Regions from separate parts of the Corynebacterium humireducens NBRC 106098 genome, predicted to be linked through region 1. Evidence: riboswitches for the same ligand, from Rfam matches in the RefSeq annotation. Region 1 holds a riboswitch; the other holds the start of a gene.
What was found. A riboswitch is a leader RNA that binds a small molecule or an ion and turns the genes downstream of it on or off. The one in region 1 is predicted to bind cyclic di-AMP.
Positions count from the first base shown of each region.

Region 2: linked by a shared signal. The riboswitch ahead of B842_RS03180 (transglycosylase family protein) and the one ahead of B842_RS08995 (C40 family peptidase) in region 1 are both predicted to bind cyclic di-AMP.

Region 1 is NZ_CP005286.1:1,813,757-1,819,442, forward strand. Features, by position in the region: gene B842_RS08985 (glycosyltransferase family 4 protein) at 1-921, opposite strand, end outside; gene B842_RS08990 (C40 family peptidase) at 925-1,938, opposite strand; gene B842_RS08995 (C40 family peptidase) at 2,094-2,741, opposite strand; cyclic di-AMP (ydaO/yuaA leader) riboswitch at 2,751-2,920, opposite strand; gene B842_RS09000 (IS256 family transposase) at 3,834-5,072, opposite strand; gene qcrB (cytochrome bc1 complex cytochrome b subunit) at 5,459-5,686, opposite strand, start outside.
Region 2 is NZ_CP005286.1:633,084-638,769, reverse strand. Features, by position in the region: gene B842_RS03195 (glutaminyl-peptide cyclotransferase) at 1-481, shown strand, start outside; gene B842_RS03190 (DUF2771 domain-containing protein) at 493-1,062, shown strand; gene B842_RS03185 (cold-shock protein) at 1,118-1,501, opposite strand; cyclic di-AMP (ydaO/yuaA leader) riboswitch at 1,871-2,055, shown strand; gene B842_RS03180 (transglycosylase family protein) at 2,069-2,653, shown strand; gene B842_RS03175 (hypothetical protein) at 2,854-3,048, opposite strand; gene B842_RS03170 (helicase-associated domain-containing protein) at 3,114-5,336, shown strand; gene B842_RS03165 (DNA repair helicase XPB) at 5,359-5,686, shown strand, end outside.

The DNA of each region.
Region 1 (5,686 bases):
CCCGCCGGAGTCGCCGGCGATGACGGGCACGCCGCAGGCCTGCGCCTCGAGGTAGACGATGCCGAGGCCCTCGACGTCGAGTCCCCCGCCGCGGGTGCGGGCCGGCATGGCGAAGACGTCCGCGGAGGCCAGCAGCGAGCGGAGGTCAGGAGTGGACAGCGGGCCGGTGAATGCGACGGCGTCGCCGAGGGGGGCGGCCATCCTGCGCAGCACAGCCTCGTGCGACCCCGAGCCGACGATGAGGAGCCGGGCCGTCGGATGCCGCTCGAGGACCTGCGGCCAGACCCCGATGAGCATGTCCTGTCCCTTGCGCGGGACCAGACGGGAGACGCACACCACGAGCGGGCCGGTGCCGTGACGCTCCCGGGTGTCGGCCCTCTCCTCCGGGGTGGCGGGGCGGAACCAGTCGACGTCGACGCCCGAGGGCAGGTGGCGGAACTCCGGGTGCGGGCCGAAGGCGCGGCGGACGCGACGCAGGGTGTAGTCGGAGATGTAGGTGACCACGTCGGCGGTGTCCCCGATGCGCCGCAGGACGCGGCGGGCGCCGGGCAGCATGGACCAGCCGACCTCGTGGCCGTGGGTGCTCGCGATGATGCGCGTGGCCCCCGCCCGGCGGGCCGCGGCCCCCATGAGTGCCAACGGGGCGGCGGCGCCGAACCACACGGTGTCGATGTCCAGTTCACGGATGATCTGGCTCATGGCCTCCGCGGTCGTCGGCGTGGGCAGCATGACGTGACGCGGCCAGCGGATGACGCGGTACGGCAGCCCCGCGTCGTGGGCGGCCGCGGCGGTCCGGTCCTGCGTCGAGGCGAACACCACCACCTGCTCCGGGTCGAGGGTGCCCAGGAAGTCACGCAGGTACGACTGGATGCCGCCGACGGTGGGCGGGAAGTCGTTGGTGACCAGCAGCGTCCGGGACATGGGTCAGTAGCGGACGGCGCCGGCCCACGGCATCGAGTCGACGGACACGACCTGCACCGGGATGCCGTAGTCGGAGGCGTGCACGAGCTGGCCGTTGCCGATGTACATGCCGACGTGCGTGACACCCGGGTAGTAGCCGACGATGTCGCCGGGCTGCAGCTCCGCGCGCGACACCGGCCGACCGCCGGCGAGCTGGGCCTGCGAGGTGCGCGGGATCGACTTGCCCTGCTGCTGGTACGCCCACACCATGAGACCGGAGCAGTCGAACTGGTTCGGGCCGGTCGCGCCCCAGCCGTAGGGCGAGCCGAGCTTGCTCAGGGCGGCGCCGACTACGCCACTGGCGTCGCCGGTGAGGATGGGGGCCAGCGGGTTGTTCTTGTTCTCCCAGGCCAGGCGGGCCGACTCGTCGAGGGAGGCGACCTTCTCCTCGATCTCCCGGATGCGGATCTGCAGCTCCTCCTGCTGCTCGGCGAGGACCCGGTGCTGCTTCTCCAGCTGGGACTGCTTGAAGTTGGCCTCCGCCACCATGCGGGAGGCGTCGGTGTGCTCCCGGCCGGCGGCGGCGGTCGCCTCCGCGAGCTTCTCGACGGTCCGCTCCGTGTGCCTGGTCAGCGCCCCGAGGTAGGACGCGCGGTCGATGGCGTTCTGCGGGTTCTCCGCGGAGATGGCGTTGGTGACCGGGTCGATCTGCAGGCTGCGGTACTTCGCGCCGGCGAGTTCATTGACGTCACGCTGGTAAGCGTGCTGCGCGTCGCGGGCCGCGGTGGCCCGCTCCCGCGCCGCCTCCGCCTGCTCCCGCAGGGTCCCGAGCCGTTCCTCGCCCCGGGTGAGGTCATCCTCGAGCTGCTTGACCTCCTCGTTGCGGGCGGTCGCCTCCTGGGAGACGTCCTCCAGGGAGGCGATGAGGGTGTCCAGGTCCTCGTCGGCAAGTGCCGTGGGAACGGCGAATCCGGAGGTCAGCAGGACAGCGCCGAGGGTGGTGGCGCCGGTGGTTCGCAGGGTGCGGGGGAAGCGCAAGGTCACTCTTTCAGTAACGGAGGCCGGTGTTGTCCAGACACCACTATAGACCGCGGCCCCTCCCCCGGTACAGCCTCCCCACCTGCTCTTTCCTCTTTGCCCGGAAACGCGAAGACCCGCCTCGGGGGCGGGTCTCGGAAGGGGGTGCGGGGCGCTTAGAAACGGACCGCGGAGTGGATCGGCTGGAAGTGCAGCGGACGCTCACCGACCGGGGTGCCGGAGTTCAGGGCGTCGACGATCATGCCGTTGCCGACGTAGATGCCGACGTGGGTGGCACCACCGTAGTAGGCGATGATGTCGCCCGGCTGCAGCTGGTCCAGCGGGACACGCTGGCCCTGGGCTGCCTGCGCCTGGGAGGTGCGCGGGATCGACTTGCCGACCTGCTGGTAGGCCCAGGTGGTCAGGCCGGAGCAGTCGAAGGCGGACGGGCCGGTGGCACCCCAGGCGTAGGGGGCACCGATCTTGGAACGCACGGCGTTGGCGATGGCCTGGCCGGTGGAGGAGGCGGCCGGAGCTGCCTGTGCCGGGGCCGGAGCCGGGGCCGGAGCCGGGGCGTTGTTCACGGCTGCCACGTAGGAGTTGGTGGCCTGCTGCAGGGAGGGGACGAACTGCTCGACGTTCGGGACGCTCTCCAGACCCTGGACGTTGGCCAGTGCCGGGACGTCGACACGGATGTCGGTGTTCGGGATGACGACCTCAACGGCGTCGGCGACCGGTGCGAGGATGGTGGCGCCCATGACGACCGCGGAGGCGGTCGCGAGACGACGGGTAGCGGTCTTGGTGAGGCGACGGTGCTGAGCCACGAATGTTTCTCCAGATCTTCCTTGTGCCTACCGGGTTAGCTGACGGGTTGGGAGCGGAAGCTTCCCTCCCCCACTCCACGCCCCACACTCTGGTGTGCGGCGCTCTTGCGGAGGATGAACCCCAGAAAACGCTGTATGGTTCCCCGGCTCCCCTGACGGGGATTAGGCATTCTTTTCAGTTCAGTCATTCGGCGGCTTCCTTGCGAAGCCCCGCAATGTCTCGATCAGGTTACGAAACGACAACGAAGCTTGTCCAACGCTCGCCTCTGGCGTGTCGCCGTTATCGCACTGTTATCGAACAGGGGCGCCCTCCCCGGCCGGAACGCGTTCGGGGACAAATCAACTATCGACGACCGCCCATATGACCCCCTGACCTTGCGGTATCCAGCCTTGGAAGGTTCCGTCGACATGGCCCGACCACACCTCGGGAAAGGCGATCTTCGCCACCCCACGATTCCACTGTGATTTAGCGCACTTTTCGACGTTCCAGCGGAAACCGGGGCGTTATCTCCCCGGTCCCGACCGGATACTCCCAGGGGTACTTCTCCCCTCGGGGCGTCGAGAAGGAGGAGACAGCAACTGGGATATGCCGTGAGGGGCTCCCGTCACTGTCGCCGGGAGCCCCTCGCGGCATTCTTTGGTTGCCGCTAGGGGCCGGAGGCACCTACCGGCTCGGCCATCACCCGCGCCACCCTGATACCCAACCCCTCAGAGGAACGCCTCCAGAACGGCGCGTGGGGCGTCGAGAAGCAGGAGACAGCAACCGGGATATGCCGCGAGGTGCCGGAGGCACCTGCCTGCTCCGCCGTCACCCAAGTCACCTGATACCGAAACCCTCAGAGAAACGCCTCCAGAACGGCGCGTGGGGCGTCGAGAAGCAGCAGACAGCAACCCGGACATGCCGCGAGGGACTCCCGTCGACAGCAACGAGAGCCCCTCGCGGCATTCTTTGGTCGCCGCTAGGCACCGGAAGTGCTTGCCCGCTCGGCCATCCCAACCGGTCAAGTCCGCGGGAGTGGTGTTTCTGCCTTTCGATAAAACAAGCAGCGTGACGGTGTCAGGGACCGGCACGAGCCTGGGGCCGTGACTTGCTCATGCGACCTCCTGAGTGGCTTCGCCGGCATCGATCACAGCCGCGGCCATCATCGCCTTCGTCTGCTCCAGGCTCGTCAGCGACATGTAGCGCTTCTGCTGGATCCAATCATCGTGCTGCTCCGCCAACACGGCACCCACGAGGCGGACCACGGCCTCGCGGTTGGGGAAGATCCCGACGACGTCGGTGCGCCGGCGGATCTCCCGGTTGAGCCTTTCGGTCGGGTTGTTCGACCACACCTTCGTCCACACCGCCCTCGGGGCGTGGGTGAAAGCCAGCAGCTCGTCGAGGGACTCCTCGAGGTAGTCCGCGACATGCGGGAACTTCTGCTCACAGAAGCCCACCACCTCCCGTGCCTGATCCCACACAGCCTGGGCATCGGGTTGCTGGAAGATCGTCTGAAACATCGCCGACAACGTCGGCCACTGCGTCTTGGGCACCAGCCCGGAGAGGTTCTTAGCGAAGTGCGTGCGGCACCGCTGCCAGGAGGCGTTGGGCAGCACCTCGCCGATGGCGTGCTGGATCCCCAGGTGCGCGTCGCTGGTGACCAGGTACACCTGGTCCAGGCCCCGGGCCTTGAGATCGCGGAAGAAACCGGTCCAGGAGGCCACCGACTCCGAGGTGGCGACCTGCATACCGAGTAGTTCCCGATAGCCTTCGGCATTGACGCCGGTGGCCAGCAGGACGGAGGTCTTGACCACCCGCCCGCCTTCACGGACCTTCATGGTCAACGCGTCGCAGGAAACATACAGATACGGGCCAGAATCCAACGGGCGGGTCCGGAAATCCTCCACCATCTGATCAAGATCTTTGGCCATCTCTGAGACCTGTGATTTCGAGAGATTGTTGATCCCCAAGCTGGCGACCAGGTCGTTCATCCTGCGGGTCGACACGCCTTTGAGGTAGCAGGTGGCGATCACGGTGGTCAGGGCCCGTTCGGCCCGGGTGCGTCGTTCCAGCAGCCAGTCCGGGAAGAAGGAACCGGTGCGTAGTTTCGGCACGGCGACGTCGATGGTGCCGACTCTGGTGTCGAGGTCTCGGTGGCGGTAGCCGTTGCGGACGTTGGTGCGGGACTCGGATGTGGTGGCGTAATCGGCGCCGCAGATCTGGTCGGCCTGGGTGGACAGGATCTGGTTGATGAAATTCTGCAGCATCTGTCTCATCAGGTCCGGGGACGCTTGAGACAGTAGGTCGTCGAGGTAGGTGGTCGGGTCGATATGATGGGGGCCAGCGGCCATCGTGGGTTGTCCCTTTCGAGGAGATGTAGGAGTTGATTCGAAAGGTACTGCGGTGGCCGCCTCATGCATTCATGAGGGTTGTCACCGGCAGTCACAGATACACCACGCTAACGGACGCAACCATCCCAACCCTCAGCCCGGATCCAGAGCTCGGTAGCAGTCTCCACCTCGGACTAGCACCCCCACCCGTGAGAAATGAGGAGGTACACCGAGACGGCAGCCGAGACGACGGTGATGCGTCGTTCAGCCAAGCCAGAAGGGGTCAGAGTCCGTGCTTGCGCCCACACGGACACACAGGCCCGCAGAAACGAGGAGACCCCGCCTCCCCCAGGTACCGGGGAAGCGGGGTCTCAACTCGTGAGCGCAGTGGAAACTGCAGGCGTGGCCTAGTCGAGCAGGCCGGCCTCGCGGTCCTTCGCGCGGTTGGCCTCCTGGAGGTTCTCCAGCATGGCCTTCTCCTCACGCTCGTTGGCGTGTGCGGTCTCGACGGCAGCGTCGGTGAAACGCTGGTCGTCGGCCTTGATGAGGGAACCACGGGCGATGCGGTCAGCGAAGCCCAGCTGGTTCATGCGCTTCGGGACGGTGGCGCCGGCGTATGCCAGCGGAACCGGGTG
Region 2 (5,686 bases), 1.2 Mb from region 1:
GCAGCTGACGTGGAAGGCCGGGGTGGCGCTCAAGCGGGACGCCGCCACCCTGGAGGAGATCGACCGGGTGACGTACCCCGGCGAGGGCTGGGGCCTGTGCTCCACCGGCGAGGAGCTCATCATGTCGGACGGGACCACGCAGCTGCGCCGCCTCGACCCCGACACCTTCGCCGAGCTGGGACGCATCGACGTCACCCTCGACGGGGTCGCCCGGACGGCGCTCAACGAGCTCGAGTGCGTCGGCGACGACGTCTACGCCAACGTCTTCCTCAGCACCGACATCCTGCGTATCGACGTCGCGGGGGACGCCCCCGGCACCGTCACCGCCGTCATCGACGGCGGGGTCCTGCCCAACAACGCTGTCCCCGACCCGGATCACGTGCTCAACGGCATCGCGCACCTGCCGGGGACGGATCGTCTCCTGCTCACCGGCAAGCGTTGGCCCGACCTCTACGAGGTCGAGCTCGTGCCCGCTGAGTAGGATGTGGAGCCATGACCACCCCGAAGAAGGCGCGTCAGAAGTCGCTGCTGCAGTTCCTCACCCTCCTCATCGCCGTGGTGATCATTGTCGTCGCGGCAGTGCTCGCCCAGAACTGGTGGAACAACCGGCCGGGGCCGGAACCGCAGGACGTGACCGTCACGGCGACGGTCGGTGGGACGCAGATCGAGGTCGCCCCCTATCTCGTGTGTGAGCCGGGCCTGGAGTGCCCGGAGGGTGAGGTGCCGAACCTGCCGATGGGGCCGGACGACACCCTGGTCCTGGACATCCCCGAGCCGATCCACGACCACGACTGGCAGCTGCTCATGATCTACGACGATCCGGCGGTCAACGACCAGCAGTTCCACGGTGCCTACGACACCGACTCGGTGGAGATCCCCGGCTCGGTCGATCCGGTCAACGAGGGCGATCCCCGTCCCCGCCTGATGGTGGTGGAGATCTCCTCCGCCATGATCGGCCATGACGCCGACGGCGAGGAGACCCCCTACGCCACCGTGTGGTCCCTGAGCACCATGGACGGTGAGCGCGAGCTCCGGGCCCCCGAGGACCCCGCAACCCCCTAGATTTCCCCCTCTGATTCCCCTGCCCCACGGCCCCTGTGGCCGTGGGGTTCTTCTCTTATGCGTCCAGTTCCTTGGCGACGGCGCGCAGGATCTCCGCGACCTGACGCGCCACCTGGCGGTCCGGGTAGCGGCCGGCGGCCAGTCCCGGCTGGACCTGGGACTCGAGGACGGTCGTGAGGTCCTGGATCATGCTGCCCAGTTCCTCCGGCTTGCGGCGGTTGACGGCGCGGCGACGCGAGGTGTCGAGCACCTTGACGCGCAGTGCCTGGGGGCCGCGACGGCCGGCGGCGAAATCGAACTCGATGCGCTGGCCGGGATGGAGCTCGTCCACGCCCTCGGGGAGCACCTGCTTACCCACGTAGACGTCCTCGCTCCCCGGGTTGGAGACGAAACCGAAGCCCTTATCGGCGTCGTACCACTTCACCTTGCCGATCGGCACAGTGTTCACCTTTCCTTCCTGTTGATCGTGTGTTTTCCACGGTCGATCGTGAAGGAATCAGTATACCCCCGCCCGATCGTGTGACGATATTTCGTTCGCGGGGACAACTTCGTTACACAGGGGCACCCGCCTCGCTGACTCGTTGACACGACCACCCTATGTGACGTGAATCATATTAGGGGGACCAAACTTTGTGACCAGCGGCTTTGGCGGCTTCTCGGACCATCCCCCGCCTCCCCGCCACCAAAACGAGAGATGCACGTGACTAAACCGTTATAAACCGTTATCGTATCCCGCAGGCACAGCGCAGAACCGTTCCCGCCACCCACGCCGAACCCTGTCCAGGAGGCGGACGACTGCGCGGCATGTGCATCCGAAACGTGAATACCCATGTGGACAGGGGCGGGGAAACCACCGCGGATCAACCCCGATCCGCACCGGTCGGCCGTTCCTCCGGAACAGTCTTCCTCGGGGTGAAGCCTCACAGAGGCCGGGCACAGTGATCCTCCGCCCGAACCCGACAGCTCACCTCGCAGGCGATGACATGAGAGGAACACAGAAAAAACCATGGCACGTCACTTCCGTAAGTCCGTCACCGCAGCCAAGTTCACCGCCACCGCCGCCGCCTTCGGCACCGCCGCCGCCCTCCTGGCCCCGGCCGCCGCCGCAGCCCCGGACTCCGACTGGGACCGCCTCGCGCAGTGCGAGTCCGGCGGCAACTGGGCCATCAACACCGGCAACGGCTACCAGGGTGGCCTGCAGTTCTCCCCGTCCACCTGGGCCGCCTACGGTGGCACCCAGTTCGCGCCGACCGCCAACCTGGCCTCCCGCGAGCAGCAGATCGCCATCGCCGAGAAGACCCTCGCCGGCCAGGGCTGGGGCGCCTGGCCCGCCTGCTCCCGCAAGCTGGGCCTGAACTCCGCCCCGACCCCGCGCAACCTCTCTGCTCCGGCCCCGTCCGCAGCCCCGGCCGCCACCCCGGCTGCCGCACAGTACGTCGCGCCGGTCGCCGCCCAGGCTGAGGCCGCCAAGGCCCTGCCGGCCGAGGTCGCCGCCCTCCTGCCGGCCGGTTCCTCCGAGACCGTCACCCCGGACGTCTACGAGCTCATCCGCGAGCAGGCTCTCCAGTACGGCATCACCCTGCCGCGCTAGGCTCCCGCCGCTTGCCGACGCCCCCGGGCGTCACCCCGCAGCCCCCGCCTCCCCCGGAGGACGGGGGTTTTGTGTTTTTGCCCTGCCCTCCCCCGCAGCGCCCTGCAGCGACGACACAACGACGGAGCCCCCGCGTGCCGCACCGGAGAACCGGTGGGCACGCGGGGGCTCCGCGGCGTCTTGGAAAGGGTCCGTACTACCTACTTGTTGATGCGGGTGTACGGGTGGACGTACGCGATTTCTTCCGCAGGCAGCGGCAGAACCAGGTCGTCACCGTAGGGGCTGGACGCACCAGCCAGGGTGGAGGTAATTTCGGTCACCACGTGGCCGTCGGTACGCGGGATGTGCTTCGGCCAGCCCGGATCGACGTAGCCCTTCTTCTCAACGTTAGCCATGCCCCATATTGTTGCAAACCTGGACCGGAAAAGTAACTTGAACTGCAACTAAAATCGGCGGCACCATGTCTGCCACCCCCGAAACCCCTGATTTCCGCACCTGGTTGTCGTCTCTGGATGACCACGAGCTGGCGAATCTGCTGCGTGCGCGCCCAGATGTCGTCCTCCCGTTACCCCCGGGAATCACCCCCCTGGCCGCGCGACTGCAGCTGCGGGCGTCGGTGGGACGGGCAGCGCGCGGCCTCACCGCCCTCGAACTGGCCACCCTGGAGGCCGCCGCCAACCTGGGCGGCGAGCTCCGGCCGGTGACCGCCACCGACGTCGTCAACGAGGTTCCGGCGGATCCCGCACTCGTGGAGGCCGCGATCACCCGCCTGCGCGGGCTGGCCCTGCTCTACGGGGACGAGGCGGCCCTGCGGGTGGCCGGTGAGGTGATGGCCTCCCTGCCCGCCGACTGGCAGCTTCTCGACGACACCCCGGCCACCCTCACCCCCGCCACCATCGAGGGGCTGTCGGAGAAGCAGCGCGCCATCATGAACACCCTCTCCCACTCCGGCGGCGTCGGCTGCACGAAGCACGCCGCCCCGGACGCCGACCCGACGCACCCGATCCCGCAGCTGATCAACGCGGGGCTGCTCATCCGGGTCGACGCGGCCACGGTCCGACTCCCCCGGCGCGTCCGGGCGGCGCTGCGGGGGCGGGACATCGTCCGCCGCCCGTTGACCCCCTCGCCGCGGGTCCTCGGTGAGCTGCTCGCCGACGACCGGGCCTGCACCCGCGCCGACCACGTCGGGGCCGGCGCCGGCCTGGAGGTCGCGCGGCATCTGCGCCGCCTCATCGAGCTGCTCGGCGCGGAACCGGCGCCGCTGCTCAAGGAGGGCGGGGTCGGCGTGCGCACCGTCACCGCCCTGGCCCGCGCGCTCACCGTCGAGGAGGAGGAGATCCACCGCCTGGTGAGCCTGGGCATGGCGGCCGGTCTGCTGGGACGGGGTGACGTCCGCGACGAGGACTGCCTCGCCCCCACTCTCGCGGCCGACGAGTGGCTGGACGCCGACCTGGCCACCCGCTGGATGACCATGGCGGCCGGGTGGCTGTCCTCGCCGTGGGCGCCGTGGCTCATCGGCACGCACGACGAGAAGAAGGCCCCGATCCGGCTGCTGTCCGACGCGATGAAGCGCCCGCCGCTGGCCGAGCACCGCCGCACCGTGATGAGCACCTACGCGCTCCCACCGCCGGGCATCGGGCTCACCGAGGAGCAGATGCGCGACGACTTCTTCTTCACCCACCCCATCGCCGCCACCCTGCTGCCGGACGTCACGGTCGACGCGATCCTCGCGGAGGCCCGCTGGATCGGGCTGCTCGCCGGGGGCGCGGAGGACACGGCCACCTCCCTGCTGCGGGCCCTGCTCGACCCGACGGCCGACCCGCTGGCCGTCGCGGAGGAGGTCACCCCGGGGACGGTGGAGCGCCTCATCCCGCAGGGCGACATGACGATCCTCGCCCCCGGTCCCCTGCCCCGTGACCTGCAGACGGAGCTCGACCTGCTCGGTGACCTCGAGTCCGCGGGACTGGCCAGCGTCTACCGCGTCACCGACGCCTCCCTGCGTCGCGCCCTCGACGCCGGCCGCACCGCGGAGGAGCTGCGGACCTGGCTGGCGGACCACACGCTCGGTGAGGTGCCGCAGGCCATCCACTACCTCATCGACGACGTCGCCCGCCGCCACGGCACCCTGCGCGGCGGCCCGGCGTTGAGCTACCTGCGATGCGACGACCCCTCGCTGCTCGCCGAGGCCGCCCGCACCCCGGCCGCCGAGAAGGTGGCCCTGCACATCATCGCCCCCACCGTCGCCGTCGCCCAGGCACCGCTCGTGGAGGTCATCGAGGAGCTGCGGGCCGCCGGTTTCCAGCCCGTCGCCGAGGACGCCACGGGCGCGGCCCTGGACATCCGCCCGCAGCCGGCCCGCCTGCCGGCCCCGGACATCCCGGTCCGGACCTCCCGCACCCCGGATGAGGCGCGGATCGCGGCGGCCGTCGCCGCCATCCGGCGCCACGACTCGGGTGAGACGGTCTCCCCGAAGGACACGCAGACGACGCTGGCGATCCTGCAGGCCGCGGCGCGGGGCGGGCGGTCGGTGACGGTGGGTTTCGTCGACAAGCACGGGCGGGCCGTGCACCGTTCCGTGACGCCGCTGACGGTGACGGGCGGGCAGGTCGATGCCCTCGACGAGGCGACCGGCGAGGTGCAGCGCTTCATGCTGCACCGGATCACGGAGGTCCTGCTGGGTTGACCCGGCTGACATAATGGTCCGCATGGCTTTTGGTGATGGACCCCTGATTGTGCAGTCCGACAAGACGGTGCTGCTGGAGATCGACCACGCGAAGGCCGACGAGGCCCGCGCGGCGCTCGCCCCCTTCGCGGAGCTGGAGCGCGCCCCCGAGCACGTCCACACCTACCGCATCACGCCCCTGGCGCTGTGGAACGCCCGGGCCGCGGGGCACGACGCGGAGCAGGTCGTCGACATCCTCGAGCGCTACTCCCGGTTCCCCGTCCCCCAGCCGCTGCTTGTCGACGTCGCCGAGACCATGTCCCGCTACGGCCGCGTCCGCCTGCACAAGCACCCGGCGCACGGGCTGATCC